Regions from separate parts of the Streptomyces sp. NBC_01320 genome, predicted to be linked through region 3. Evidence: riboswitches for the same ligand, from Rfam matches in the RefSeq annotation. Region 3 holds a riboswitch; each other region holds the start of a gene.

Region 1 (7,013 bases), 6.1 Mb from region 3:
CGTCGCCGGCTCCGGACTGTACGCGGACGGCTACCGGGGCCGCGCCCGCATGATCGTCGACCTCGACCGCGAGATCGTACTCGGCGTCACCTTCGTCGGCCCCGGCATCGGGGAGCTGCTGCACTCGGCCACGGTGGCCGTTGCGGGTGAGGTCCCCATCGACCGGCTTTGGCACGCGGTCCCCGCCTATCCGACGATCAGCGAGGTGTGGCTGCGCCTGCTGGAGGCGTACCGCGGCTGAGGACGGCTGGTGAGCCGGTGCGTCGGCGACGGGTCCCGCCGTCCCTCGGAGGCACAGCGGGACCCGTCGCCGGGGTGCTTCGTCCCGCGCAGGTGCACGCTGCAACTACGTCCCCGAAGTGCCGGCGAGCTCACGGGGCGAAGCGTTTTTTCCGGTTCTCACCAGTAGTGGCGCCGTCCACCCATCCCGTGGCCGACAGCACCGAGAATCCAGAGGACCGCACCGATCAGCACGAGGGCGACGCCGATGGTCCACAAGATGGAAATTCCGGCCACCATGCCGATCACGAGCAGAATGACTCCGAGGACGATCATTGCGTCCCCCAATCTTTCAGGGCCACTTCCGAGTATGCGCCGGACGGCGTGTCTCGGCGTGGCAGACGACTGCCGTTGCTCGTACTGCCGTCCAGGGCCGGGAATCCCTGGCCGGGACCGCAGTGGATCACACGTGACAGCCGGGGTGTTCCGCGCCGCCGAGGCGGTCCGATGGGCCTTCTCGACCAGGCGCGATCCGGTCCGGCGAACCGCTACGCGACCCGCCTCTCCGGCACCTCCTGTTGCTCTTCCTCGTCGGGCAGCTTCACGTCGCTCACCAAGATGTTGACCTCCACGACCTCCAGACCGGTCATCCGCTCGATGGCGGCGATCACTTCGGTCCGGACGTCGCCCGTGAGCTCGACGATCGAGTATCCGTATTCGACGATGATCGACAGGTCGACCGCCGTTTGGACCTCGCCGACCTCGACCTTGACACCGCTGGTGACGGACTGACCTCCCGCTCCGGGTACCCGCTCCCGCACGGCCCCCATACCGCGGGCGAATCCCCCTCCCATGCCCTGGACTCCGGGCACACCCCGGGCCGCCAGCCCGGCGATCTTCGCCACCACGCCATCGGCGATCGTGGTTCGGCCCCGAGACCCAGGTTCCGTTCGGCGGTTTCCGCCGTGCGGTCCTGCCGCGTGCGTGGCCTCGGATTGCGAGCGCGTGGTTTCGGGCCGGTTCACCTGTGTTTGATCGGTCATGGTCGGTCGCCCTTCCGATGAGAAGGTGGGTTCGAACGCCTTGGCCAGTTTACGTACCATTTGTCCATGTTGCTCGAGCGGTACGGGTGTAGGCGGACCCACGGGCGGGCCCGCGCGGAGAGAGGGGCGGGTGGGCGGACTGCCCCTTCTCGTCCTCCCGCCTTCCTGGGCTCCGCCTCCACGACCGCTTCGGTCTCTCCGTCGGCGGACTCGAACAGGCCGACCGGTCGTCGGGGATGGTGTGACCTGATGCCACCGGCGTGGTGGGCCGGTCCGGTGGTGGAGGCCGACGCCGGATTACGGGACGTCGGCTCCGGTGCTCAGGGACCGCCCGCAGCGCAGGTTCCAGCGGCCGGACCGGCCGCTGAGCTCGGTCAGCGTCAACGGGGCGACGTCCAACCGCCAGAACGTCTGCGGCGGAAGGTCCAGCGCATGCACGATCGCGGCGCGTACCACTGCGGGTTCGGCCACGGCGATCACGCGGCTGTCACCGGCGCCGTCCCGATGCAACGAGTCCAGCCAGCCGCCGACCCGCGTGCACAGGTCCAGCAGCGACTCACCGCCGTGCGGTGCCGCCGAAGGGCCGGACAGCCAGTCCGACACCGCCTCCGGCTCGGCCTCGCTCACCTCAGCCAGCCGCTGCCCGCTCCAGCGCCCCAAGTCCCAGCCACGGAGGGCCGGTTCGGGATCGGACCGCAGCCCCAACGCCTCGGCGGTCCCGGCGCACCGCTCGTCCGTGCCACACACCCGGCGGTCGGCGGCAGGCATCGCGTCCGCGGCCGCACGCGCCCGCCGGACACCGGACGCGTCGAGCGGGGCGTCGCCGTCGAAACGGGCTTCACGCAGCGCCGCGTTGAGCGCCGGTGAGATCAACATCACCTGTACCGTCAACACCGGTGTCAACTCCCTGAACTGTGGCCTCTCGGGTAAGCACACCATGGCATCCGGGCCTCCCGGCCCCGCGGATGGCGCCATGGCGGCGCGTGCCCGCAGGCGGTATGGTCGCGACGAACATGACGACGGTGTGATGGAAGTCCGGTGAGAATCCGGCACGGTCGCGCCACTGTGAACCCGTACCCGTACGGGAAGTCAGACCCGGCACTGTCGTCTCAGGTACCACGATCGGGACGCGTGTTCCCCCAGGAGGTTCTGCCATGGCACAGACTGCTGCCCCCGCAAGCGTCGCAACACCCGCCATCACCCCCATCTCGCTGAAGGCCATTGCCCCGTGGGCGGTCTTCTTCGGCATCCTCATGCTCGTCCTGCTGTACTTCGTCGGCGCCGAGCAGGGTGCCACCGCCGTCATCTCCGGCGAAGGTGTCCACGAGTGGGTTCACGACGGTCGCCACCTGCTCGGTTTCCCCTGCCACTGACACGCTGCGCACCCCAGGGGAACCCGCTCATGAACTCCATATCCGTCAGAGCCCTGCTCGTCCGCGGCATGCTGGCCGGACTTGCCGCGGGCGCGCTCGCTCTTGCCGTCGCCTACTTCCTCGGTGAATCCCGGGTGGACGCGGCGATCGCGCTCGAAGAGGCTCACAGCCACGACCACGGCGGCGGCGAGGAAGTCGTCAGCCGCACGATGCAGTCCACCGCGGGTCTCGCCACCGGTGTCCTGGTCTTCGGCGTGGCTATCGGCGGCATCGCCGCGCTGGTCTTCTGCTACGCCCTCGGCCGCATCGGCAGGTTCGGCCCGAGGGCCACGGCCGCATTGATCGCGTTCGGCGCCCTGCTGACCGTGTATGTGGTGCCATTCCTCAAGTACCCGGCCAATCCGCCGGCTGTCGGAAACCCCGACACGATCGGCCAACGCACCACCCTGTTCTTCCTGATGGTCGCCCTCAGCGTGCTGCTGGCCGTCGCTGCCGTCATCTTCGGCAAGCGGCTGGCTCCCCGCCTCGGCAACTGGAACGCGTCCATTGCGGCGTCCGCCGCCTATGTGCTCGTCATCGGGCTGGCCTACGGCTTCCTGCCCTCGTTCAATGAGGTCGGAAAGGACTTCCCGGCCAGTCTGCTGTGGGAGTTCCGCCTCGCCACCCTCGCCGTTCAGGTCACGCTGTGGACCACTTTCGGTCTGGTCTTCGGCTATCTGACCGAGCGACTGCTGGTGCCGAAGACCGGCACGGTGACGTCCGAGGGCGGTACCACGTCCCATGCGGCCGCCGCTGCGAGCTGAGGCGCCGGCCGACTCGTCGGCCGTATGACGGCAGAACCCGCCGGAGTGTCCCGGCGGGTTCTGCCCTTTATGCGGCGTCCGTCGCGTCGGTGGCTTCAGCCACGTACGTCATCTCCGTTGCGTCCGGCGCCTCCGGCGTGTCCGACCATTCGATGAGGAAGTGCTTCACCCGGTCGTCCGCCCTGACGAAACACATGCCTGCCGCCACCATGACACGCTGGGACGCGATGTTGTCGAGGTCGGCATCGCCCTTCACGGCGGCGATGCCCTCGTCGCGGGCGAGCTCCAGCAGCGCCCGCAGCGCCTCGGAGGCGTACCCCTTACCACGCGCCGCAGGGGTCAGGCCGTAGCCGATCGTCACTTGCCCCTCCGCGTTCGGAGCGCCGTGAAAGCCCACTCCGCCTATGGCGTGTCCGTCCTGGCGGAGGCGGATCTCGTAGGCGCCGAACGGCTGGGGGTTGCCGGTGTCGGCGCAATGCTCCAGGAAATGCCCGGCCCCGGCCGCGTCGCCGTCGGTAGGGTACTCCGGTGCCCATAGGGCCCCTGGCCCCGGACGGCGGGCCACTACGTTCTCCGCCTCGGCGGGACTCAACGGGTGGAGTACGAGTCGAGGTGTCACAAGATCTCCCATGACCCGTCGGACTATCACGGCGGCGAGCCTCGGCGCACCGGAATAATCGGATTCTTTGCTGCCTGAAGGGGTGGGCAGCCGTGCCCTGACCTTCGAGCAGTGCGCGGAGGACCACGTGGCGGCCTTCCGCTGACACGGGCCCCGGTCGACGCCGCCGGCACCTCCCGGGCCGACGCACGTGGACACGGCCCGTCCGCAACGGAGGGCCCGGGCGGCATGCGTTCGCCGACCGGGCCCACCGTCTTGCACCCACAGCGGCCGGGAAGGAGGGCGGGGCTTCCCCGTCGGACAGCGTCCGTCCCGAAGCCTCGCCGTCTCAGCTGCCCATGTCCTCCCCGAAGTCCCCCGACATCGCCGCCGCCATCCTCAGGTGAGGCGTCGCCTCCTCCTGCCGGCCCTGCCGCTCCAGGGTGCGGCCGAGCATCAGCCGCGCATAGTGCTCCACCGGGTCGCGCTGCAGCACCGCCCGCAGCTCCGTCTCGGCCTTGCCGAGCCGCGCCGAGTGGTAATAGGCGCGGGCCAGCAGCAGCCGCGGCGCGACCTGCTCCGGTGCCTCCTCGACCAGTCCGCCCAGGATCCGGGCCGCGGTCAGGTACTCCTTGGCCTCGAAGAACATCCGGGCGCGGTCCCAGCGGTCGGCTGCCGTGCCGAACTCGTAATAGGTGTCGTTCACTTGTCCTCCTCGGTCGCGGCTTTCGGCGATCCGTCGGGCCATGCGTCCCGTCGTTCGCGCAGCCCGCTGTCAGCTTCCACAACACATCACTATGGTTGAACATTCCACCAAACTTTTGGCGTGGGTATCGACCGCCCGCGCCGGCACAGGAATAGGTTGAGCGCCATGAGCAATCTCGATCGCCAGGCCGCACTCTCCGTCTGCGGCGGCCGGGGCTTTGTCGTCGCCGACCCGGTGCGTGAACTCCTCAACCCGCGTCACGTCCAGCTCGGCGAGTCCACCGAGGTTCGCAGGCTGCTACCCAATCTCGGCCGCCGGATGGTCGGAGCCTGGGCCTTCGTCGATCACTACGGCCCCGACGACATCGCCGACGAACCCGGGATGCAGGTGCCCCCCCACCCCCACATGGGCCTGCAGACGGTCAGCTGGCTCCACGACGGCGAGGTGCTTCACCGCGACAGCCTGGGGAGCCTGCAGACGATCCGCCCGCGCGAACTGGGACTGATGACCTCCGGCCGGGCCATCAGCCACTCCGAGGAGAGCCCGAAGCCGCACGCTCGCTTTCTGCACGGCGCCCAGCTCTGGGTTGCGCTGCCCGACGCTCACCGCCAGGTCGAGCCGCACTTCCAGCATCACACCGACCTGCCGACCGTCACCGCCCCCGGCCTCGCCGCAACGGTGATCCTCGGCGAGCTGGACGGCGCCACCTCTCCCGGCGCCGCCTACACCCCGATCGTCGGCGCCGACATCGCCCTGACTCGTGGCGCCCAGGCGCGCCTGCCGCTCGATCCGGACTTCGAGTACGCCGTACTGTCCATGTCCGGCGAGGCGGAAGTCGACGGCGTGCCCCTGCTGCCCGGATCGATGCTCTACCTCGGCTGCGGCCGCACCGAACTCCCGCTGCGCGCCGACTCCGACGCCGGGCTGATGCTCCTCGGGGGCGAGCCCTTCGAGGAGGAGCTCGTCATGTGGTGGAACTTCATCGGGCGGACGCACGAGGACATTGCGAAGGCCCGCGAGGACTGGATGAACAGTTCCCGCTTCGGCGAGGTGAAGGGCTACGACGGTGACCGACTGCCCGCCCCCGAACTCCCGCCCGTGGCGCTGAAACCGCGGGGGAGGGTGCGCTGACCTGGGAAAATGCCAAGTCGGCAGTCCGGTGGGCCCTCTGCGGCGCTCCAGCCCTGCGCCGTCCGGGTGGGGCTGGGTGTCGCATCTCGCGGTGTTCCCTGAAGCGGCGTCCACGATCCGAGGGTGTGGTCGTCCGTCAGCGGCTTCAGCAGACCTTGTGCTGACCCAATGTCGACTTCGCTGATGGCGTGTCAGGCGACGTTTTCACTGGCTGACGTCCGCGATGGGCCGGCCGGCGTGCCGGCCTCGGCGCGATTGCGACTCGACGTCGCCCGGACCGGCTGATTGCTTCACGTGTCTTTCCCGGAAGGCGGCGGGGCTGTCCCGGAGCGGTGGCGGCGCCCCGCCGCGGGACACCAGGGGGCTCAACTATCAGCTACGCGCTCGCCGGCGGCGACGTCGCCGAACTCCGGCGCGCGGCTCGCCGAACCACCCCAGACCGAACTGTCAGCGCGACAAGGTGGGTTGCCGCCCGAACTTCGGCAGTCGGCCTTCAGCCGCAGCTCGATGTGAATACCGACCTCGACGGGAGTGTTGAGGGGGGAGGGCCGCGAGCCGATCGCACTGCGGGGTGGACGCCCTGTCCGCGAGGACTTCGCCGAGCAGCTCGCCGGCGCCATTGATGACGCCGAACTGGCCGGTGAAGTCCGGCGCGGTGTCGACGTATCCGACGGCCTTGACGACGTGGGTGATGCGATCGAGGTGTCCGGCCGACTGCTTCACGGCGGCCGGGCGAGCGTTCGACTCCACTATGCGTGTCTGAATCATGCGGTGCTGTAGCCGTTACCGATGCGTGTCTGCTGGATGGGTGGCTCGCGGGGTGGTGCGTCGGCGTGCGCGGGGGAGCTGGAAAGGCTTGTTCCCGGCTGGGGGCCGGGTGCGTGGATCCGGTATTCGATGTCAGAGGCACGCCCGGTCGGGGTGCGTGATCAATGCATTCGTAAGTTACGGAAATGTCCGGATTAAGTAACGCGAACCGGCGTTGCGGCTTGAGGTGGGGGAGGTGGTCCAGGCTGTGGGTTCTCGGCCTGAGGGGCCGGGATCCGCACCGCGCAGCATGGCCCTTGACCGGGCCCTGGGCGCCCTTACTTGCTTGAGGGGACATCAATGTCTGCTTCTCGTATCGTCCGCCGTATCGCC
Region 2 (7,013 bases), 1.4 Mb from region 3:
CATCTCTCCGTCTCCGAGGAGGAGGAGCTCTACCGTCACTACGACCTCACCAGGTGAGTTCCACGGCCGGTCCCGGCGCCCCGGGCAGGCGCGGCTCCCGGGAGCGGACAGGCCAGGGGCGGGCCCGCACCGTGCCGGGGTCCGCCTCCAGTTCCGTACGTGCGGCTACTCCGCCCGTCCGGGCAGAAATCGCACCGAGGGCCGCCCGTCCGGGCCGTCCTGGGTGACCACCGCCCGTACCCGGTACACGTCCGCGATGAGTTGCTCGGTGATCACCTCCGCCGGGGTACCGGCGGCCACCACCCGCCCCTCCTTCATGACGACGATCCGGTCGCAGAACATCGCGGCCAGATTGAGGTCGTGCAGGGCGATGACGCCGGTGACGGGCAGCGAGGTGACCAGGGACAGCAGCTCCAGCTGGTGCTGGATGTCGAGATGGTTCGTCGGCTCGTCCAGCAGCAGTTCACGTGGCTGCTGCGCCAGTGCGCGGGCGATCTGGACACGCTGGCGCTCGCCCCCGGAGAGCGTGTGCCAGGACTGGTCGCTGCGTTCGGCGAGTCCGGTGCGTTCCAGCGCCTCGCGTACCGCTTCGTCGTCCGCGCGGCTGGGCGCCGACCAGGCGCGGCGGTGCGGAATGCGGCCGAGCCCGACGACGTCCCGGACGCGCAGCTCGACCTGGGTGTCGGCGTGCTGGTCGACCACGGCGACCCGCTGCGCGACGGTGCGCCGGCCGATCGCGGCGAGCGGTTCGCCGTCGAGCGTCACCACGCCCGCCGACGGCGCGAGGACCCCCGCGAGCACCCGCAGCAGCGTGGACTTGCCCGACCCGTTGGGGCCGAGGAGTCCGACGGTCGCGCCGGGCGGGGGGACGAGGCAGACCCCGTCGAGGACGAGACGACCGCCCGCCTCCCGGGAGACCCGCTGGGCGCGCAGACCTGCGGCGGTGCCGGTGGATGTCATGTGGTCCTCCGGGTGCGGTACAGGACCGATACGAACGCGGGTACGCCGATGAGGGCGGTGACGACGCCCACCGGCACCTCCTGCGGGTCGAGGACGGTCCGGGCGAGCGTGTCGACCCAGACCAGGAACACCGCCCCGGCCAGCGCGGTGACCGGTAGCAGCCGCCGGTGCCCGGAGCCGGTGAGCGCCCGGGCGGCATGGGGCAGCACCAGTCCGACGAAGCCGATGGCGCCCGCCGAGCTGACGAGCGCGGCGGTCAGCAGCGCGGTCGTGCAGAGCAGCACGATCCGGGTGCGGCCGACGTTGACTCCCAGTGCGGCGGCCGCGTCCTGACCGAAGGCGAAGGCGTCGAGCGTACGGGCGTGGCCCAGACAGATCAGCAGGGTCACGACGAGCACGGTGAAGCAGACCCACACATCGGTCCAGCCGACCCCGCTGAGCGAGCCGAGCAACCAGAACAGCACACCTCGGGTCTGCTCGGCGTCGGCCGAGGTCATCACCACGAAGGAGGTCAGCGCGGAGAACAGCTGCATCGCGGCGACGCCGGAGAGGACCACCCGGTCCGTCGTACCGCCGAGGGTGTGGCTGAGCAGCAGCACCAGGGCGAACGAGCAGAGCGCCCCGAAGAATGCCCCGGTCGAGATCGACACCGCTCCCCCGCCCACCCCGAGTACGACGACCACGACCGCGCCCGTCGATGCCCCGGAGGAGACGCCGAGGACGAACGGGTCGGCGAGCGGGTTGCGGAGCAGGGACTGCATGACCGTGCCGCACACCGCGAGCCCGGCGCCGCACACGGCGGCGAGCAGAGTACGGGGCATGCGCAGGTTCCAGATGATGCCGTCCCGGATCGGGGTGAGCCGCGAGTCGCCCACCCCGAGATGGGCGGCCACCGCGGACCAGACGTCGGCGACGGAGATCCGGGCGGGGCCGATGGTGACGGCGACGGCAACGGACAGCGCGAGCAGGGTGACGCCCGCGGCCCACAGCACGCCGTCGCGCAGCCCCCGCGTGCCACCGGGCCTACGGTGCGTATCGGTTCCGGGTGCCTGCTCCGTACGTACCGCTGCGACCCGTTCGGTGTCCGTCACCCGGCGAGCCCGAACGTCCGCAGCCCGGCGGCGACCTGTTCCAGACCCTCGACCGTCCGGATGGACGGGTTCATGGCCTGGCCGCTGAGGAGCACGTACCGCTTGTGCCTGACGGCGTCCATGTTCTTCGTCGCGGGATTGGACTCCAGGAACTCGATCTTCTTCGCGGCGCTCTCGGCGGTCTGTGCCTTGCGCGTCAGATCGCCGATGACCAGGACGTCGGGGTTGCGGTCGGCGACGGTCTCCCAGCTGATCTGCGGCCATTCCTCATGGGTGTCGTCGAAGACGTTCTTCGCTCCGAGCTCCTTGGTGATGACGCCGGGTGCGCCGCAGCAGCCCGCCAGGTACGGGGCCTTGGAGTCGGAGAACCAGTAGAGGAGGGTGGCGTCGGAGACGTCGATGCCGTCGGTGGCCTTCTTCACCCGCTCCCGCAGCCGGGCGACGAGCTCGTCTCCGCGCTGCTGGACACCGAACACCGCGGCCAGGTCGCGCACTTCGCCGTAGACGCTGTCCATGGTCAGTGCTTCGGTACGCGCTCCGTCGCCGCCGCCGCTGTTGTCCTTGCCGGTGCAGTCGGCGGGCGACACGTAGGTGGGGACACCGAGCTCCTCGAACTGTTCTCGGGGGGCGACGCCGCCCTTGGCGAGGGTCGATTCGAACGAGGCGCTGACGAAGTCGGGTTCCTGGTCGAGGACCTTCTCCGACGACGGCCGGTTCTCCGAGAGACGTGGCACCTTCGCGTTGGCCTTCTCCAGCCCCTTCATCACCGGGTCGGTCCAGGTGGCTGTGGCCGCCAGCCGGTCGGCGAGGCCGAGGGAGAGCAGGATCTCCGTCGATCCCTGGTCGACGGAGACGGCGTGGTGCGGTGCGGCTGCGACGGTGACGGTGCGGCCGCAGTTCCTGAGCGTCACCGGATAGCCTTTTCCACCAGCTGACTTGGCTGTGGAGTCGTCGGTCCCTCCGCCGCACGCGGTCAGCAGGAGGAGTGCCGCCGCGAGCAGGGCGGCGGCGCGGACAGGGCTGGCTATGGACGGCACGGAGTCCCTCTGCGTCTCAGGGCCCATGCGCGGAGCCCGGTGTACGGAGTGCTGCCGCCCGGTACCGGGCGGCAGGTGCCAGCAGGTCTTCGGACTCGGGTTCCTTCGGACGGGACGCCTTCCCAGGACATCCGTGGATGTCCCAGTGGCCGTGGCCCCGCCCGTCCCCCTCACCGCTGCGCGTCAGCTCCGGATTCGCACCGGATTCCCTGACCCCTACGTGGAGTTTGACTGGCTTTGGCAAGCTATCACGCTGCCCCGCGCGGCTGGTCGGCGGTGTGGTGGGGCCGCAGGCGCCCCGGCCGTCCCGCCCCGGCCCGCTCCCCCCATGCCTACGGGCGCTGGAGGGCGACCACGGCGTTGTGGCCTCCGAACCCGAAGGAGTGGCTCACGGCGCGCCGGACGGGCCGGTGGCGAGGCTGTTCGGTGACGCAGTCGATGTCGAACTCGGGCGCCGGGGCTTCCAGGTTGGCGATCGGCGGTACGACGCCGCGCTGCAGCGTGAGGATCGTCAGCCCCGCCTCGATGGCTCCGGCAGCCCCCATGCAGTGGCCCAGTACCCCCTTGGGGGCGGTGACGGGTGGCCGGTGCGGGTAGGCCCGGCTGATGAGAGCGGCTTCCGTGGCGTCGCCCAACGGTGTCGACGTGCCGTGCGCGTTGACGTGTTCCACGTCCTCGGCCCCCCAGTCCGCGTCGCGCAGCGCGGCCTCGACCGCGGCCCGGGCGACGGCGCCGGACGGATGCGGACTGGTGGGATGGTGGGCGTCGGTCGTGGCGCCCGTCCCGGCGAGCAGCGCCCGCGGGACCGCTGCCCGGGCCCGTGCGTCGTCCGCCCGTTCCAGCACCATGACGGCGGCGCCCTCGCCCATGACGAGACCGGCGCGGTCGGCCGCGAAGGGCCGGCAGAGGCGGGCCAGGTCGCCGTCCCTCGTCGCGGCGGCACCGGACCGGGCGAATCCGGTCATGGCGACCGGGAAGACGATCGACTCGGTGGCTCCGGCGATCGCGAGGTCGCACTGCCCGGTGACCAGCAGGTCCCGGGCGACGGAGAGCGCGGTGACCCCGGACGAACAGGCGGTGCACGGCGCCAGGCTGGGACCGGTCGCCCCCATCCGGATGGCGATCTCCGCAGCGGGCATGTTCGGAATGGTGAGGAGAATCCCCGCCGGTGAAGTGGCCCCCGGTCCGCGCCGGTCGAGGGCGACGGCCTGTTCGGTCAGGCCCGCGGAGCCTCCGCTGCTGGTGCCGACGACCACGGCGACCCGGCTGCCGTCCCAGTCGGCCGGGTCCAGTCCGGCGTCCGCGACCGCTTCCCGCGCGGCGAGGACGGCGAACTTGACGTACCTCCCCATCCGGAAGGCCGCACGGCCGCCGACCGCCTCGTCCAGATCGATGCCGGAGACCGTGCAGGCGAAGTCGATCGCGCAGCCTTCGAGCTCGGGGACGGTGCGGGCCGGTGAGACCCCGGCGCACACCCCGTCCCAGGTGGTGTCGGTGTCGTTGCCGACCGGGGTGATCATCCCCAGGCCGGTGACGGCGACGGCAGGCCTGTTCATCGGGCGTTGCTCATCGCGGGGTCGCCGCTCACCGCAGCATCGATGAACGTCGTGATGTCGGCGAGGGTGGCGTCCTTGTAGAGCTTGTCGGAGTCGGCCTCGACCCCCAGCGTCTCCTTGATGATGACGGCGAACTCGGCGACGGCGAGGGAGTCCATCTCCAGGCTGTCCATCGTGGAACCGGGAAGGATCTCGGCGGCGGGCACCTTGAAGGTGTTCGTGAGTACGTCGGTGATCTTGGGGTGAATCGCGCTCATGATCTTCCTCTTCGCTAGGTCGTACAGTTCGCGCACGTCATGCAGGTTCCGGCGATGCCCGGGACGGCGGCACGCACGGTCCCGACGCCGATGTAACTGACTCCCGATCTGCCGGTTACGCCTTGCGGCGAACCGATTCGCCAACGATCATCCGCCGCTTCGTACAGCACCGGGAGAGGACGGATACGGTGCCCCAGTACGCCAGCAGAACGGCCCGGACTCCGAGGGACCCGACCGCGTCCCGTACCCGGCACAGGTGCCCGGCAGTTCGCTCGGCCGAGGCCTTCACCGCTCCCCCTGCGCCCCGGTGGTGTGCCAGGACGCCTCCGGATCGTCGTACGCATCGACGTAGTCGGCGCCTGCGATGGGCCAGTCCGCGAGCACCTCGTCCGGCAGCGCGAAGGACTCGATCAGGGTGGGCAGATGCCCGGCGACGGTGGCGATGAGCTGCTCGACGGCCTCCGGTAGCGTAGTTACCTGATCAACCGTCAGATGGCCGGCGGCGAGCAGATCGCCACTGTTGCGGGCCACCCACTGAAGGGCGAACAGCCGCTCCAGCTCGGCCAGCCTCTCGCGGCCAGGACCTTCGGGCATTTCCGCGACCGCCTCCGCGTACGCCTCGGCCGCCTGTCGGCGGGCGTGCGCCTCGACGCCCCGCAGGGCGGGCCCGGACGCCGCGTTCCACCGCGCCAGCGGATCACCGTGCGGTGCGCTGCTCATCCGCTCCCTGGCGCGGGCGAACCAGATGACCTCCACCTGCGCATGCAGCCACCCCAGGAACCGGGGGTCGGCGAGCTCTCCGGTCGCTCGGCCCGAGGTGCCACCGTCCGCGGCCGGTGAGGCGGCGAAGAGCATTTCCGCGGCGGCCTTGGCGTGGATGGCCAGATTGTCGCCCTCAGCGGTGATCACCGCCTCCGCGCCGGTGATCAGCTCGGTCATGCCGTTGTTCTCCAAGAGTGCCTGCGCTCCGCACCGTTCGCGGCATTCGACGACAACGGCACGGGCCTGCCAGGTGATCCACCCCTTCGCAACGGCGACGAGCCGCTCCGCCTCGGCCCGTCCCGTCTCCGTGCCGGTCCCGAGCTGCTCCTCCCAGCGGTCGAGGGCCCTGCGGTGCAGCAGGCTCATCGCGAACACCGTGGCCATGGCCTCGGCGAGCGGGCCGTGATGGCTGCGGTGGGCGATCACCCGCACCCGTTCCGTCGCGCGTGGCCCGGAGATGTACCGATGGCCTCCGTAGCGCACGGCGACGGCGAGCGTCGCGCGCGCGGAGCCGACCGCACAGGCGCTCATGGAAATCTTCCCGACCGTGACGCGTGCGATCGAGGTGAGGAAGCGGCGCCTGCGGTTGGGCAGAACGCTGCTGAACTCCCCGTCGTCGCCGATCCGTCCGTGCTCACCGCCGAGCAGTGCGTCACGCCCCACGAAGACCCGGTCGAAGGAGGTCAGACAGTGGTCGACGGGGCTGCCCAGGCGTGCCGGAAGCCTGCGGACGCGTACCCCCGGGAGAGGGTCCGTGTCGTCGGTGAGCGGCACCAGGAAGAGAAAGACCCCGTGGTCGGCGCCGTCGGCGAGCAGGCGCGCCGCGACCAGTCCTGACTTGGGGCCGCCGGCCGGGCTGGTGTTGGGCATGAACTTCTGTGCCCCGGAGTGCGGGGTGTGCAGCACGAACCCGTCGCGTACGCGGTCGTACGTCGCCGTGGTCTCGACGGCCGCCGCGTCATTGCCGTGCGCCACCTCCGTACAGAGGAAGGTCCCGATGCGCCGCAACCTGAGGAAGTCCGACAGGTCACGGCGGCTCTCGCCGGCGTGGTCGAGGAGGCTGCCGAGGAAGAGGTTGTAGTGGATGCCCGCAACGGTGGTGAGCGCCGGATCGACCGGGCCGAGCCACTCATGCAGGGCGGCGAGGGCGCGTGGGTCGGCAGCGGGCCCGGCTGCGCTGTCGAGCGCGCTGTTGAGGATCCTCAGCCGTTCGTACGTCAGGGCGAGACGCTCGTCGGGACCGCCACCGACCGGGCGGCGGAACGGTTGCGTTGAGATCAGCCGCCGCCAGGAGCCGTGCTCCTGAAGGAAGTTGCTGCCGAAGATGACGCCTCTCAACACGTCAGCAGG
Region 3 (7,013 bases):
GGCGGCCGCGTCCACGGACGAGGTGGGCGGCAGTGCCACGTCGGCGCCCCTGCCGCGGAAGGTGATCAGACCGACCTTGTCCCGCCGCTGGTACGCGTCCAGCAGCAGCGACAGCACCGCACCCTTCACGGCGCCCATCCGCTGCCGGGCGGCCATCGACCCGGACGCGTCCACGACGAAAAGAACGAGGTTCCCCTCGCGTCCCTCCCTGTTCGCCTGTCGCAGATCATCCCGCCGCACCACCAACCCGCGGCCCGACCGCCCGCGCGCACGCTGGTGCGGGGCGGCAGCCTGTACGGTCGCGGCGAGATGCAGTTTGGTCAGGGCCCCCTCGGGCCGCCGCGCCCCGGTCGTACGCCCGTGTTCGGTACGCGCCCGGGACCGCCGCCCCGCCGCTCCCTCGCCGAGACCCGGCACGCTCAGCATCTTCGTGCGGAACGGCTCGGCGGCGCGTGCGGGCTGCTGCTCGCCACCATCGGCCGGCCGCCCCTGCGAGGGCAGTCCGGGCGTGTCGCCGTTCCCCGCCTCGGGCTGCGGCGGCGTGTCGGGCCCGTCCTCCCGCGGAGGCTGCCCACCCCCACCCGGCCCGTCCGGATCGGGATCGTCCCCGCCCCCGTCCCCTTCACCGCTGTTCTGCTCCAGAGTGTCGTCGAGCTTGTCCTCGTCGAGACCGGGCGCGTCGAACGGATTGCGGCGGCGCCGGTGGGGGAGCGCGAGCAGGGCGGCCTGCCGGACGTCCTCGGCGAGCACGTCGGTACGCCCCGCCCACGCGGCCAGCGCGGTCGCGGTGCGGGCCATCACGATGTCGGCGCGCATCCCGTCGACCTCGAAGGCCGCACAGGTGGCGGCGATCTGCCGCAACGCACGGTCCCCGAGCACCACATGGGGAAGAAGCGCCCGCGCCGCGGCGATCCGCTCCCGCAACTCCCCTTCCTCCTGGGCCCACCGGGCGGCGAACGCGGCCGGATCGTCGTCGTACGCGAGCCGCCGCCGTACGACCTCGACGCGTTGATCGGTGTCGCGTGACGCGGAGACCTCGACGGTCAGCCCGAACCGGTCGAGCAACTGCGGCCGCAGCTCGCCCTCTTCGGGGTTCATCGTTCCGACGAGCAGGAACCGCGCGGCATGCCGTACGGAGACGCCTTCGCGTTCCACGTACGAGGCACCCATGGCAGCCGCGTCCAGCAGCAGATCCACCAGGTGGTCATGGAGCAGGTTGACCTCGTCGACGTACAGGATTCCGCGATGCGCATCGGCGAGGAGCCCCGGCTCGAAGGCCTTGACCCCCTCGGCGAGCGCCCGCTCGATGTCGAGCGCCCCGACGAGCCGGTCCTCGGAGGCGCCCACCGGCAGCTCCACGGTCCGCGCCGCCCGCGACACGCCGCCCCCGGCCTCGTGGGGACCATCGGGACACGCCGGATCGGGTGACACCGGGTCACACGAGAATCGGCAGCCGGGGACGACATCGACCTCGGGCATGAGCGCGGCGAGCGCCCGCACGGCGGTGGACTTGGCGGTCCCCTTCTCCCCACGCACGAGCACACCGCCGACAGCGGGCGATACGGCGTTCAGCAACAATCCGAGCCGCAGATCGTCTTGCCCGACGATGGCAGTAAAGGGATACGGGGTACTCACAAAGCCTCCTTGACGACGTCATCCATCCGCGGGCCGCGTTCCAGCCCGTCCGGCGTTTGAGGACTGGGGTCCGGGGTGGAGCCCCGGTTACGGGAAGGGGCGGGGCGGGGAGGAAAGCCCGCCGTAGGCGTTCCCCTCACGTCGACCCCCCAGCCACCCCGGGCTCGTCAGCGCGACGTGCACCAGCCACAACACCGCGCCCTCGGGCCGCCGGCACCTCCGGTGCCCCAGGGCCCACGAACGGCAATCCCTCCGGTACCCCCGCCTCGATCAACCGCATCAACGCCCCCGTGTCCGCGTGCTCCTCGATCAAGTCCCCCAGGCGGTCCAGCTGCTCTTCCCGCAGAGCGCCGAAACTCGTGTCCGGCGCCGGCACGAACCGCCGCCCCGCCGCTGCCGCGACCTCCACCAGGAACCGACGCCGAAACGCATCGCTCTCCAACGACCCGTGCCAGTGCGTCCCCCACACCGCGCCGACCCGGCACCCGTCCAGGAACGGCTCGCCGCCCCGCACATCGGCGACCCCGTGGTGGATCTCGTACCCCTCCACCGGCTCCCCGAGCGCCGTACCGACCGGCCGGGCGAGGGTCTTCTCGTGGTCGAACCGGATACGCACCGGCAGCAGTCCGAGCCCGTCGACCCGCCCCGCCCGCGATTCCACCTCGTCCTCGATTTGCTCCGCGAGCACCTGGAACCCGCCACAGATGCCGAGCACCGGACGCCCCTGCGCCGCCCGCCGCAGCAGCGCGTCGGCCAGCCCCCGTTCCCGCAGCCAGGCCAGCGCCCTCACCGTCCCGCGCGTGCCGGGCACGATCACCAGATCCGCGTCGGCCAGCTCCTCCGCCCGGTCCACGAACCGGACCACGACACCCGGTTCGGCGGCCAGCGCGTCCACATCGGTGAAGTTCGACATCAGCGGTACGGCGCACACCGCGACCCGCAGCACGTCCTCTCCGTGCGGCGGCGCGACGACCGACTCGCGTACGGCCCCGCGCAGCGAGACCCGCAGTCCGTCCTCCTCGTCGATGCCCAGGCCGTGGGCGAACGGCAGCACTCCGTACGTCCGTCGCCCGGTCAGCCCGTGCAGCATGTCGAGACCCGGCTCCAGGAGCGACACGTCGCCGCGGAACTTGTTGACCAGATAGCCGGCGATCAGCGCCTGGTCCTCGGCGCTGAGCAGTGCCGTCGTGCCGAAGAACGAGGCGAAGACGCCACCGCGGTCGATGTCGCCGACCACGACGACGGGGAACCGCGCGGCCCGCGCGATCCCCATGTTCACGATGTCGGTGCGCCGCAGATTGATCTCGGCCGGGCTGCCCGCACCCTCGCAGATCACGGCGTCATAGGTGCTCCGAAGCTGCTCCAGGCAGTCAACGACCGTACCGAGCAGGGATTCCTGTCGCCCTCCGTGGTAACCGCGCGCGCTCATCTCGCCCACCGGCCTGCCCATCAGGACGACCTGACTGGACCGGTCGCTGCCGGGCTTGAGCAGCACCGGGTTCATCAGCGCGGTCGGTTCCACCCGGGCGGCCTGCGCCTGCATCGCCTGCGCGCGTCCGATCTCCGCGCCCTCGCGGGTGACGAACGAGTTCAGCGACATGTTCTGCGCCTTGAACGGCGCGACCTTCACGCCCTGGCGCACCAGCCACCGGCAGATGCCTGCCGTGACGACGCTCTTGCCCGCGTCCGACGTGGTTCCGGCGACCAGCAGTCCGCCGCTCATTTCCCGCTCCGTCCCGCGGCCGGACGCCGCCCCGAGGGCGACCACCGTCCCGCGATCAGCCGGCCCGCCGCGCACACGCCGAGGGCCAGCACCCCCACCCGGCGCGACAGCCGCACCGCGCGCTCGATGTCCCCGGTCTCCACCGCACGGCCGGTTGCGCCGTTCAGTACCGGCCGGTGCTCGACACGTCCGCCGTACGCGAGGGTCCCGCCGAGCCGTACGCCGAGCGCCCCCGCGAACGAGGCCTCCACCGGACCCGCGTTGGGGCTCGGATGTCTGCCCGCGTCCGCCCGCCAGGCCCGCAACGCTCGACGCGGCTGCCCCCCGGCAACCACGGCGAGCACGGCGGTGAGCCGGGCACCGGGCCAGCCCACGACGTCGTCCAGGCGGGCCGAGGCCCAGCCGTAGCGCAGATGGCGGGGCGACTTGTGCCCGACCATCGCGTCGAGGGTGTTGACGGCGCGGAAGGCGACGAGTCCGGGCACGCCACCCAGCGCGCCCCACACCAGCGCGCCGACCACCGCGTCCGAGGTGTTCTCGGCCACGGACTCCACCACGGCGCGCGCGATCTGCGGCCCGTCGAGGGAGTGCGGATCGCGCCCGCACAGATGGGGGAGCCGCTCCCGGGCCAGCTCGATGTCACCGGCGGCGAGCGCGCCGCCGATGGCGCGCGCCTCGCGCCCCAGCGAGGTGCCGCCGACGACGGACCAGGTGGCGGCCGCGGTCAGGGCGACGGAGGCGGCGGGACGACGGCGTACAACACGGGCGGCCAGCGCGGCTCCACCTGCAGCGCCTCCGGCGCAGACCAGGGTGTGCAGGGCGCCCCACCCGCGGTGGTCGCGCCACAGACGCCGTTCGACGCCCGCCGCGGCCCGCCCGAAGGCGGCGACCGGATGCCCCCGGCGGGGATCACCGAGCAGCAGATCGCCGATCAGGCCGGCGGCGGCGCCGTACGCGAAGATGCGGTCGGCTCGCACGGCTCAACCGGCCGTACTGCCTCGAAGGACCTTCGTACAGCCGACTCCTGGTGGGAGCGGCACAGAAACGGCGGACGCACGGCAGCCGGGCATGGCGATATGTCCTCACTCAGGGTCCGCGCCCTGGTTCGACGTGACCGGCGGCGAGAGTCTCCTGGCTCCCGGATCCGCAGTTCCCCCGGCCTTCCAACCCGCATGCGCGAGCCGTGACTTCCGGTGTGGGGGACTGCTCCCCGGTGACAGTGGCGGGACCGCGCCGGATTCGCACCGGCTTCCTCTGCTGTCGCCGTAAATGGCTCCGGCAGTCCACCACGCTCCGCGAACGCCCGTCAACCTGGCGTTGACCTGCGGCGGTGCAGTGTGCGCAGACGCACATCGGGCCGGACACACGCGAGGTGCGTCCGGCCCGATGGGAGAGTGCGGGAAGGGGCTCAGAGCCTGTCGGGTGACCTCTGATCGGGCGGCCGCGCCCTGGCACGCACGCTTCCCGCGTTGCCGAAATGTCCTAGTAGCTCCTTCCCCAGGCTCTCGGCTTCGTTCGAGCAGGGGAGACCCCATCCGAGGACATCCCGACGCCTTGGAATCGCACGCACCAGACCGCGTCCGCTATCCGATCGAAGGTCACCCGACAGGCTCTCAGGCGACGATCAGATAGATCCCGTACGCGACCGCGGCCGCGCAGAGCCCGAAGCAGAGGTACGCACCCGCACGGGCGAGCACCAGGGAGCCTCCGGTGGAGCCGCCCTGCGCGGCCGGTTCGGGCTGCTTGGAGAGGCCGACGATGCCCAGGGTGAAGAGGCCCACCAGTGCGACGGTGACGACGAGCGAGACGCCGAAAACGGAGCCGAGAGCTGCCCAGTCGATGTTCATGGTGATCTGTCCTTACACCGTGGCGGGCCGCGCCGGATCGGCGGCGACGGTTCCGGGCTGGGCCGGGATGGTGGTCTTGAGGTCCGTGGTCGTGTCCACTGCCGTGGCGACCGCGGCCGCCCCGGCGGGCGGCGGCGGGGTGACGGCCGCGATGGCGGTGGTGATGACACCGGCCGGTTCGGCGTCCTCACCGGTGGGCGCGACATCGTCGTGCCCGACCGGCTTGCGCCGGGACAGCAGCCAGATCGCTCCGGAGCCCGCGACGAGCAGGACGGCGACGACGGCGACACCCCAGGTGCCCTGCTTGGTGAGGAACTCCGCGCCCGCGCCGACCAGACCCGCGGCCGGCAGGGTCAGACCCCAGGCGACGAACATCCGGGTGGCGGTGGACCAGCGGACCACACCGCCCCGGCGGCCGAGCCCCGCACCCATGACGGCGCCGGAGCAGGACTGGGTGGTGGAGAGGGAGAAGCCGAGGTGCGAGGAGGCCAGGATGACCGTGGCCGCGCTGGTCTGGGCGGCGAAGCCCTGCGGCGGCTTGAGCTCGGTGAGGCCGCTGCCCATGGTGCGGATGATGCGCCAGCCGCCCAGGTAGGTGCCGAGTGCGATGGCCAGACCGGCGGAGACGATGACCCAGACCGGCGGGTTCGAGCCGGGGGACAGGACGCCACCGGTGACCAGGGCCAGGGTGATGATGCCCATGGTCTTCTGCGCGTCGTTGGTGCCGTGGGCGAGCGAGACCAGTCCGGCCGAGGCGATCTGGCCGGCCCGGTAGCCCTTGGCGGTGGCCTTCTCCTGGGCGTCGTTACGGATCCCGCCGCCGATCCGGTAGGTCAGCCTGGTCGCCAGCAGTGCGGCGAGACCGGCGACGACCGGGGCGGCGACCGCGGGAAGCAGCACCTTGGTGACGACGGTGCCGCCGTCGACCGAGGACCAGCCCGCCGACATCACCGCGGCGCCGATCAGGCCGCCGAAGAGTGCGTGGGACGAACTGGACGGCAGGCCGACCAGCCAGGTCAGCAGATTCCACAGAATGGCGCCGACGAGGGCCGCGAAGATGACTTCTGTCCGCAGCCCTTCCTCGTTGATGATCCCGCCGGAGATCGTTTTGGCGACCTCCACCGACAGGAATGCGCCGACGAGGTTGAGAGCGGCGGACATGGCCACCGCCGTCTTGGGTTTGAGGGCACCGGTCGAGATGGTGGTCGCCATCGCGTTCGCGGTGTCATGGAAACCGTTCGTGAAATCGAACACTAGAGCTGTCACGATCACAATCGCGAGTAGCAGCGTGATGTGTTCCATTTACCCAGGCAATCGTTCGACGTCATTGGCACGTGGAACGTAGGCAACCTGGATGAACGGAAGATGAACTGAGCGGGGCCCTGCGGTGACTCCAAACGGAGTTGAGCCGTTCTCTTTGTCGGGCCACCGACAGTCGATGCGGGGCGCAGCGCCCGCCGTGGCCGGATTTCGCCTCTCCCGCCCCCCGTTGCGCCCCGTGATCCGGGGCCGGGAAACCCTCGAAAGGAGATGTGGGTCACCCGGGACCCCCTGCCGCGCCGACCCCGCTGACAGGATTCCCCCATGAGCGATCATCACCAGGACGCACGCGACGGGCACAACGGTCATAACGGGCACGACGCGAACGATGCGCGCGACGCGATCGAGCAGGCCTGGAACGGTGTCGTCGCCACCGCCCGCAGGACCGCGACGGAGGGCCTGGTCGTCGGCACCTCGGGCAATGTGTCGGCGCGGGTCGGCGACCTCGTCCTGGTCACGCCGAGCGGTGTGCCGTACGACCGGCTCGG
Region 4 (7,013 bases), 3.7 Mb from region 3:
TCTGGATCAGGCCCGATCCGGAAGACAGTCCCTGGTTCCCTCGCCGGTACGGCACACCCCCGGCATGGACCTGTTGATCCGCCCGATCACCCCAGCGGAACACACCGCCCTCGGGGAGATCACCGCCCACGCCGACCTCGACGACGGTCTGCTCGACTTCGGCGCCGACGATCCGTATCTCGAAAAGCTCCGGGCCGTGCTCCGTCGCGTCGCCGAGGCCGAGGTGTTCGTCGCCGTCGGTGCCGACGGCACGCTCCTCGGCGGAGTCACGTATGCACCGCCCGGCAATACGTGGGCTGACGTCGCCGGCCCCGACGAGGCCGAGTTCCGGATGCTCGCCGTCGCACGGGAGACGCGCGGCCTTGGCGCCGGCGAGGCGCTCGTACAGGCCTGTATCGACCGGGCTCGCGGCACGGAAGGCATCGCGCGGCTCGTCCTGTCGACGACGCCGGCCATGCTCGCGGCCCACCGGGGCTACCGCCGCCTGGGCTTCGTACGGACTCCGGAGCGCGACTGGGATCCCATTCCAGGTCTCCCGCTGCTCACGTACAGCCTGAGCCTGTCAACTACCCGTCGCTGAGGCGATGGGCTTGCGTTACGCGACATCACTGGCGGTGATGCGTTGTCCGCGTTCAGCCGTCCGCCGTGGAGGCGGGACGGCAGGGGCCGTTGACGGGGCCCCGCGTCGCCACAACGTCCACGCGCGGGCGCGGATGTTGCGGGAGCCGTTCCGGTCGGCGTGATCAACGAATCCGCACGACCGGCACACGAACCGGGCCTGGGAGACCCGGTTCGCCTTGTCGATGTGCCCGCACTGGGCGCAGGTGCGGGAGGTGTACGCCGGGTCGACGTACACCACCGGCACTCCTGCCCGGCGGGCCTTGTACACGATGAACTCTCCCAGCTGGGCGAAGGCCCAGGTGTGGAGCGTGGCCCGTTGGGGCTTGCGAAGCCGTACCCTCGCCCGGATGCCCGTGAGGTCTTCCAGGGCGATTCCGCGCGAGGTGCGTTCAGCCTCGGCCGCGATATGTTTCGCGATCTTGTGGTTGATGTCCCGGGCCCGCCGCGCGTCCTTGCGGCGCCGCCGTACGGCGCGGCGCATGGCGGACTTGGTGTTCTTCTTCTGCAGCTTGGTGCGCAGCTTCCGGTCGCGGAGCCGCATGCGGTTGAGCTGCCGTCCGGCCATGATGCGGCCGTCCGAAGTGGTGGCGATGTTCACGATCCCCAGATCAACCCCAAGGAAATCCACCGGATCGGTATTCAGTTCCGCTTCGGGCACCTCGCAGGTCGCGACCAGGTACCAGGAGCCGTCCCGGCACACCAGATCCGACTCACCCTTGCGATAGCGGGCGAGGGTGGCCAGCTGCTCCGTACTGCCGGTGAACGCGACTCCCTTGACCCGCCCGGCAGTCGTCCAGATCGAGACGGTGCGCGTGTCCATCTGCCAGGACAGCATCCGGTCGTCATAGGGCTGGGCCGCATGGGACCGGAAGGAGACCGGCTTGCCGGTGGTCTGGCGGTGGCGCTTCGTGCCGGGCCTGCCGAGGTTCCCCGCCCGCAGGTTCGCCTGCAGCGTGGTGTACGCGTCGCAGGTCTTCTTGATCACGTGCTGGGCGGCCTGCGCTCCCAGCCCCCACCGCTCCTTCACCTCGGCGTAGGTGTGCTCGCGCAGCGCGAAGTTCCGGAACGTTTCCCTCTCGAACGCAACCTCACTCGCCCACGAGGCTGCCTCGTTGCAGGCACGCAGGGTCGCCTCAAGTGCCGCCGCCTGCACGGACGTCGGTAAGAGCTTGACCTGCACCACCAGCTTCACCCGGCCAGACTAACGCCCAAGATTGACCCACGTCCTGAGATTAGGCACTACACACCGATATACACGGAGGAAGAATGATCATTCATACCCTGCACGCCCACTTGGTCTTCATCCCCACATACGGCGGGGCGTGTTCACCGACGAGATCCTGATGCGCTGCGCGCAGGTCATGGGGGACGTGCGAGCGGACTTCGGTACCACGCTGGTCGAGTTCAACGGCAAACAGGACCAAGTACGTTCATCTCCTGGTCCACTACTCGCCCAAAGTCGCGCTCTCCGAACTCGCCGGCTGCCTCAAGGACGCCTCCACTCGCCACCTCCGACAGGACTTGCCCGACCTCACCCACAAGTACCTGTGGGGCCAGCACTTCTGGTCACCGTCCCGCTTCGCCCCGTCCTGCGGCGGGGCACCCCTGTCCCTCATCAAGGAGTACATCGAGCAACAGAAACGACCCACCTGACCTTCGAAACTGTTCCAGCACTCCGCACCTACGAGCCACGGGAAACAATTCCTCCCGGGCCCAAGCATCGGGACTCCTTGTACGATCATGCTGAACCCGTACGACACAACATGTGGGGGCCGCCTCATCGGGCGGCCCCCACATGTATGCTCGTGCTCGCTGTCGCCGCAGGGAAATCCGGTGCGAATCCGGAACTGTCCCGCAACGGTGTATTCGGTGCCCCTTTGCGCACCCTGAAAGTCCGAGGACCTGCCGACAGCGCGTCCGGCTCGACCGATCCGGACGCCCAGACGTCCGGGCCTCGCGGATGGGCCGGTGGACGCCGCACGCAGTGCTGCCCTCCTTCTTCGGGCATGCCTCCGCGCGGCTGCCCCGCTCCCCCGCCGGCCCCGAGCCGAGCGAGGGAGAGCACCACGTGACCATCGCGCCAGCCGATCCGGCTTCAGTCGCCGAGTCCGCGGGAACCACGAACGACGGACCCGGTACCGCACTGCTGCGGACCCTGACCGACCTCACTGCCGATCTGCCCGACACCGACCCCGGTCGCGTCGCCGCCGCCGCGCTGCGCGGCCGCAACGCCGCGTCGGACGAGGCGGAGTTGCGCGCGCTGGCCACCGAGGCCGCCGCGGGTCTGATCGCCGAGGACCCCTCGTACTCCCGGCTCGCCGCCCGCCTCCTGACCCGCACCATCGCGGACGAGGCGGCCGGTCAGGGCGCGCTGTCGTTCTCCGCCTCGGTAGCCGTCGGCCACCGCGAAGGTCTGATCGCGGACCGCACGGCCGCGTTCGTGGCACTCCACGCGGCCCGGCTCGACGCGCTGGTCGAGCAGTCCCTCGCCGACGGCGCCGACGACCGGTTCGGCTACTTCGGGCTGCGGACGCTGCACAGCCGCTATCTGCTGCGCCACCCGCTCACCCGCCAGGTCATCGAGACGCCGCAGCACTTCATGCTGCGCGTCGCCGCCGGTCTCGCCGAGGACGAGTCGGTACGCGCACTGGACGAGGTCGCCTCGCTGTACGGCCTGATGAGCCGCCTCGACTACCTCCCCTCCTCCCCCACACTCTTCAACTCCGGCACCCGGCACCCGCAGATGTCCTCCTGCTATCTGCTGGACTCGCCGCTGGACGAGCTCGACTCGATCTACGACCGCTACCACCAGGTGGCGCGGCTCTCCAAGCACGCGGGCGGCATCGGCCTGTCGTACTCCCGGATCCGCGCCCGCGGCTCACTGATCCGCGGCACCAATGGGCACTCCAACGGCATCGTGCCGTTCCTGAAGACGCTCGACGCCTCGGTCGCCGCAGTGAACCAGGGCGGCCGCCGCAAGGGCGCCGCCGCCGTCTACCTGGAGACGTGGCACGCGGACATCGAGGAATTCCTGGAGCTGCGCGACAACACGGGCGAGGACCAGCGGCGTACGCACAACCTCAACCTGGCGCACTGGATCCCGGACGAGTTCATGCGCCGGGTCGACGCGGACGGCGACTGGTCGCTGTTCTCCCCCGCCGACGTGCCGGAACTGGTCGACCTGTGGGGCGACGAGTTCGACGCCGCGTACCGGGCCGCCGAGGCCAAGGGCCTGGCCCGCAAGTCGATGCCCGCGCGTGAGCTGTACGGCCGGATGATGCGGACGCTCGCGCAGACCGGTCAGGGCTGGATGACGTTCAAGGACGCCTCCAACCGGACGGCCAATCAGACGGCCGAGCCGGGTCGCGTCGTCCACTCGTCGAACCTGTGCACCGAGATCCTCGAAGTCACCGACGACGGCGAGACCGCCGTCTGCAACCTCGGTTCGGTCAACCTCGGTTCGTTCGTGGCCGACGGCGACATCGACTGGGAGCGGCTGGACGCCACCGTCCGTACCGCCGTGACGTTCCTCGACCGGGTCGTCGACATCAACTTCTACCCGACCGAGCAGGCCGGCCGCTCCAACGCTCGCTGGCGTCCGGTGGGGCTGGGCGCGATGGGGCTCCAGGACGTCTTCTTCCGGCTGCGGCTGCCGTTCGACTCCCCCGAGGCCCGCGCGCTCTCCACGAAGATCTCCGAGCGGATCATGCTCGCCGCGTACGAGGCGTCCTGCGACCTCGCCGAGCGTTCCGGTCCGCTGCCCGCCTGGTCAAAGACGCGCGCCGCCCGCGGCGTACTGCACCCCGACCACTACGACACCGAGCTGAGCTGGCCGGAGCGCTGGCAAGCGCTGCGCGCCCGGATCGCACAGACCGGCATGCGCAACTCGCTGCTGCTCGCCATCGCTCCGACCGCCACGATCGCCTCGATCGCCGGGGTGTACGAGTGCATCGAGCCGCAGGTCTCCAACCTCTTCAAGCGCGAGACCCTCAGCGGTGAGTTCCTCCAGGTCAACGCCTACCTGGTGAACGAGCTGAAGCAGCTGGGCGTGTGGGACGCGCGGACCCGCGAGGCGCTGCGCGAGGCGAGCGGCTCGGTGCAGGGCTTCGCCTGGATCCCGGAGGACGTACGGGCGCTGTACCGCACGGCGTGGGAGATCCCTCAGCGCGGTCTGATCGACATGGCGGCGGCGCGTACACCGTTCCTGGACCAGAGCCAGTCGCTGAACCTGTTCCTGGAGACGCCGACGATCGGCAAGCTCTCCTCGATGTACGCCTACGCCTGGAAGCAGGGGCTCAAGACGACGTACTACCTGCGCTCACGCCCGGCCACCCGGATCGCCCGGGCGGCGTCCGGTCAGGCCACGGTCGCCGCTGCCCTTCCCGGACAGCAGGCTTCGGCTCCCGACGCGGACGCGATCGCCTGTTCCCTCGAAAACCCCGAGTCCTGCGAGGCCTGCCAGTAATGAGCTCAACCGACAAGAATCTGCTCGACCCGGGCTTCGAACTGACCCTGCGGCCCATGCGCTACCCGGACTTCTACGAGCGCTACCGCGACGCGATCAAGAACACCTGGACGGTCGAGGAGGTCGACCTCCACTCCGACGTCGCCGATCTCGCCAAGCTGACACCCGCCGAGCAGCACATGATCGGCCGGCTCGTCGCGTTCTTCGCGACCGGCGACTCGATCGTGTCGAACAACCTTGTGCTGACGCTGTACAAGCACATCAACTCCCCCGAGGCGCGGCTGTATCTGTCGCGGCAGCTCTTCGAGGAGGCCGTGCACGTCCAGTTCTATCTGACGCTGCTCGACACGTACCTGCCCGACCCGGACGACCGCGCGGCCGCGTTCGACGCGGTGGAGGAGATCCCCTCCATCCGCGAGAAGGCGCAGTTCTGCTTCAAGTGGATGGATTCGGTCGAAAAGATCGAACGGCTGGAGACGAAGGCGGACCGCCGACGCTTCCTGCTGAACCTGATCTGCTTCGCGGCGTGCATCGAGGGGCTGTTCTTCTACGGCGCGTTCGCGTACGTCTACTGGTTCCGCTCGCGCGGTCTGCTGCACGGTCTCGCCACGGGGACCAACTGGGTCTTCCGTGACGAAACGATGCACATGAACTTCGCGTTCGAGGTCGTCGACACCGTCCGCAAGGAGGAGCCCGACCTCTTCGACGACGAGCTCCAGCAGCAGGTCACCGACATGCTGAAGGAGGCCGTCGACGCGGAGCTGCAGTTCGGCCGCGACCTGTGCGGCGACGGACTGCCGGGCATGAACACCGAGTCGATGCGCGAGTACCTGCAGTGTGTCGCCGACCAGCGGCTCACCCGGCTCGGCTTCCCGGCGGTGTACGGCTCCGAGAACCCGTTCTCGTTCATGGAGTTGCAGGGTGTTCAGGAGCTGACGAACTTCTTCGAGCGCCGCCCGTCGGCGTACCAGGTGGCGGTGGAGGGCTCGGTCGCCTTCGACGACGACTTCTAGACCCTGACCCCGGCTCTGGGATACGGGCGCCGCGTGGCCGTGACCGGCTGCGCGGCGCCTGCCGTTTCCGGGGGCTCCGCCCGCCGTTCGTACTCCGCGGCGCGCAGCTCACGGTCGATCCGGCGCTCCCGTGCGAGCCCGATGAGTGCGGGCAGCAGGACGAGAGCGAAAAGTGCGGCTATGGCCAGGAAGTTCATGAATGTGTTCATGCCCCTACTGTCGTCCGTGCGGCCGTATTTCGGCAGTGGCAGGACTGTCACGCAGCATCGAATTACTGCCACACTGACGTCATGCTGAAGAATGTCGCCGCTCTCCTGCTCGACGAGGTCCACCCCTTCGAACTCGGCGTGCTGTGCGAGGTGTTCGGCCTCGACCGCAGCGACGAGGGCCTGCCGGTCCACGATTTCGCGGTGGTCTCCGCGGAAGGCCCGTTGCTGCAGACCCATGCCGGATTCACCATCAGCACACCGCACGGACTGGACCGGCTGGAGGAGGCCGACCTCGTCGCCGTACCGGCCGGCAGCCACTTCATGGACCGGGAGTACCCCAAGGAGGTCCTGGACGCCCTGCGCCGTGCGGTGGACCGCGGGGCGCGCGTGCTGAGCGTCTGCTCCGGCGCGTACGTCCTCGGCGCGGCCGGGCTGCTGGACGGCCGCCGCTGCACCACCCACTGGCGCCACGCCGCCGAGCTGGCCCGCCGCTTCCCGCGGGCCGTCGTCGAGCCGGATGTGCTGTACGTGGACGAGGGGCCGGTCATCACCTCGGCCGGCACCGCCGCCGGGATCGACGCCTGTCTGCATCTGGTCCGTCAGGCGCACGGCCCCGATGTCGCCAACGCCATCGCCCGCCGCATGGTGGTGCCGCCGCACCGGGACGGCGGCCAGGCGCAGTTCATCAAGCGCCCACTGCCGCGC

What was found. Region 3 has a riboswitch for cobalamin ahead of OG395_RS38695 (cobalamin biosynthesis protein). Riboswitches for the same ligand answer to the same signal wherever they lie in the genome.
Region 1: another riboswitch for cobalamin. It lies ahead of OG395_RS11130 (CbtB domain-containing protein); the one in region 3 lies ahead of OG395_RS38695 (cobalamin biosynthesis protein).
Region 2: another riboswitch for cobalamin. It lies ahead of OG395_RS44995 (ABC transporter substrate-binding protein); the one in region 3 lies ahead of OG395_RS38695 (cobalamin biosynthesis protein).
Region 4: another riboswitch for cobalamin. It lies ahead of OG395_RS21595 (ribonucleoside-diphosphate reductase subunit alpha); the one in region 3 lies ahead of OG395_RS38695 (cobalamin biosynthesis protein).

What each region holds. Positions count from the first base shown of each region.
Region 1 covers NZ_CP108390.1:2,360,265-2,367,277, reverse strand. The annotation lists gene OG395_RS11150 (dihydrolipoyl dehydrogenase family protein) at 1-241, shown strand, start outside; gene OG395_RS11145 (DUF6131 family protein) at 400-555, opposite strand; gene OG395_RS11140 (Asp23/Gls24 family envelope stress response protein) at 768-1,262, opposite strand; gene OG395_RS11135 (histidine phosphatase family protein) at 1,560-2,138, opposite strand; adenosylcobalamin (AdoCbl) riboswitch at 2,265-2,413, shown strand; gene OG395_RS11130 (CbtB domain-containing protein) at 2,417-2,635, shown strand; gene OG395_RS11125 (CbtA family protein) at 2,665-3,438, shown strand; gene OG395_RS11120 (GNAT family N-acetyltransferase) at 3,506-4,069, opposite strand; gene OG395_RS11115 (tetratricopeptide repeat protein) at 4,386-4,742, opposite strand; gene OG395_RS11110 (pirin family protein) at 4,908-5,873, shown strand; partial or broken gene OG395_RS58255 (transcriptional regulator) at 6,236-6,301, shown strand; partial or broken gene OG395_RS11100 (RidA family protein) at 6,374-6,602, opposite strand; gene OG395_RS11095 (lamin tail domain-containing protein) at 6,981-7,013, shown strand, end outside.
Region 2 covers NZ_CP108390.1:9,906,031-9,913,043, reverse strand. The annotation lists partial or broken gene OG395_RS45010 (PRC-barrel domain-containing protein) at 1-54, shown strand, start outside; gene OG395_RS45005 (ABC transporter ATP-binding protein) at 166-960, opposite strand; gene OG395_RS45000 (FecCD family ABC transporter permease) at 957-2,051, opposite strand; gene OG395_RS44995 (ABC transporter substrate-binding protein) at 2,048-3,115, opposite strand; cobalamin riboswitch at 3,152-3,339, opposite strand; gene OG395_RS44990 (beta-ketoacyl-[acyl-carrier-protein] synthase family protein) at 3,421-4,644, opposite strand; gene OG395_RS44985 (acyl carrier protein) at 4,641-4,901, opposite strand; partial or broken gene OG395_RS44980 (acyl-CoA dehydrogenase family protein) at 5,017-7,013, opposite strand, start outside.
Region 3 covers NZ_CP108390.1:8,507,753-8,514,765, forward strand. The annotation lists gene OG395_RS38685 (putative cobaltochelatase) at 1-1,635, opposite strand, end outside; gene OG395_RS38690 (cobyric acid synthase) at 1,772-3,358, opposite strand; gene OG395_RS38695 (cobalamin biosynthesis protein) at 3,355-4,335, opposite strand; cobalamin riboswitch at 4,483-4,613, opposite strand; gene OG395_RS38700 (hypothetical protein) at 4,972-5,205, opposite strand; gene OG395_RS38705 (inorganic phosphate transporter) at 5,218-6,507, opposite strand; gene OG395_RS38710 (class II aldolase/adducin family protein) at 6,790-7,013, shown strand, end outside.
Region 4 covers NZ_CP108390.1:4,793,496-4,800,508, forward strand. The annotation lists gene OG395_RS21580 (GNAT family N-acetyltransferase) at 65-580, shown strand; gene OG395_RS21585 (RNA-guided endonuclease InsQ/TnpB family protein) at 596-1,813, opposite strand; partial or broken gene tnpA (IS200/IS605 family transposase) at 1,888-2,274, shown strand; adenosylcobalamin-variant (AdoCbl-variant) riboswitch at 2,434-2,533, shown strand; gene OG395_RS21595 (ribonucleoside-diphosphate reductase subunit alpha) at 2,690-5,086, shown strand; gene OG395_RS21600 (ribonucleotide-diphosphate reductase subunit beta) at 5,086-6,099, shown strand; gene OG395_RS21605 (hypothetical protein) at 6,096-6,308, opposite strand; gene OG395_RS21610 (GlxA family transcriptional regulator) at 6,390-7,013, shown strand, end outside.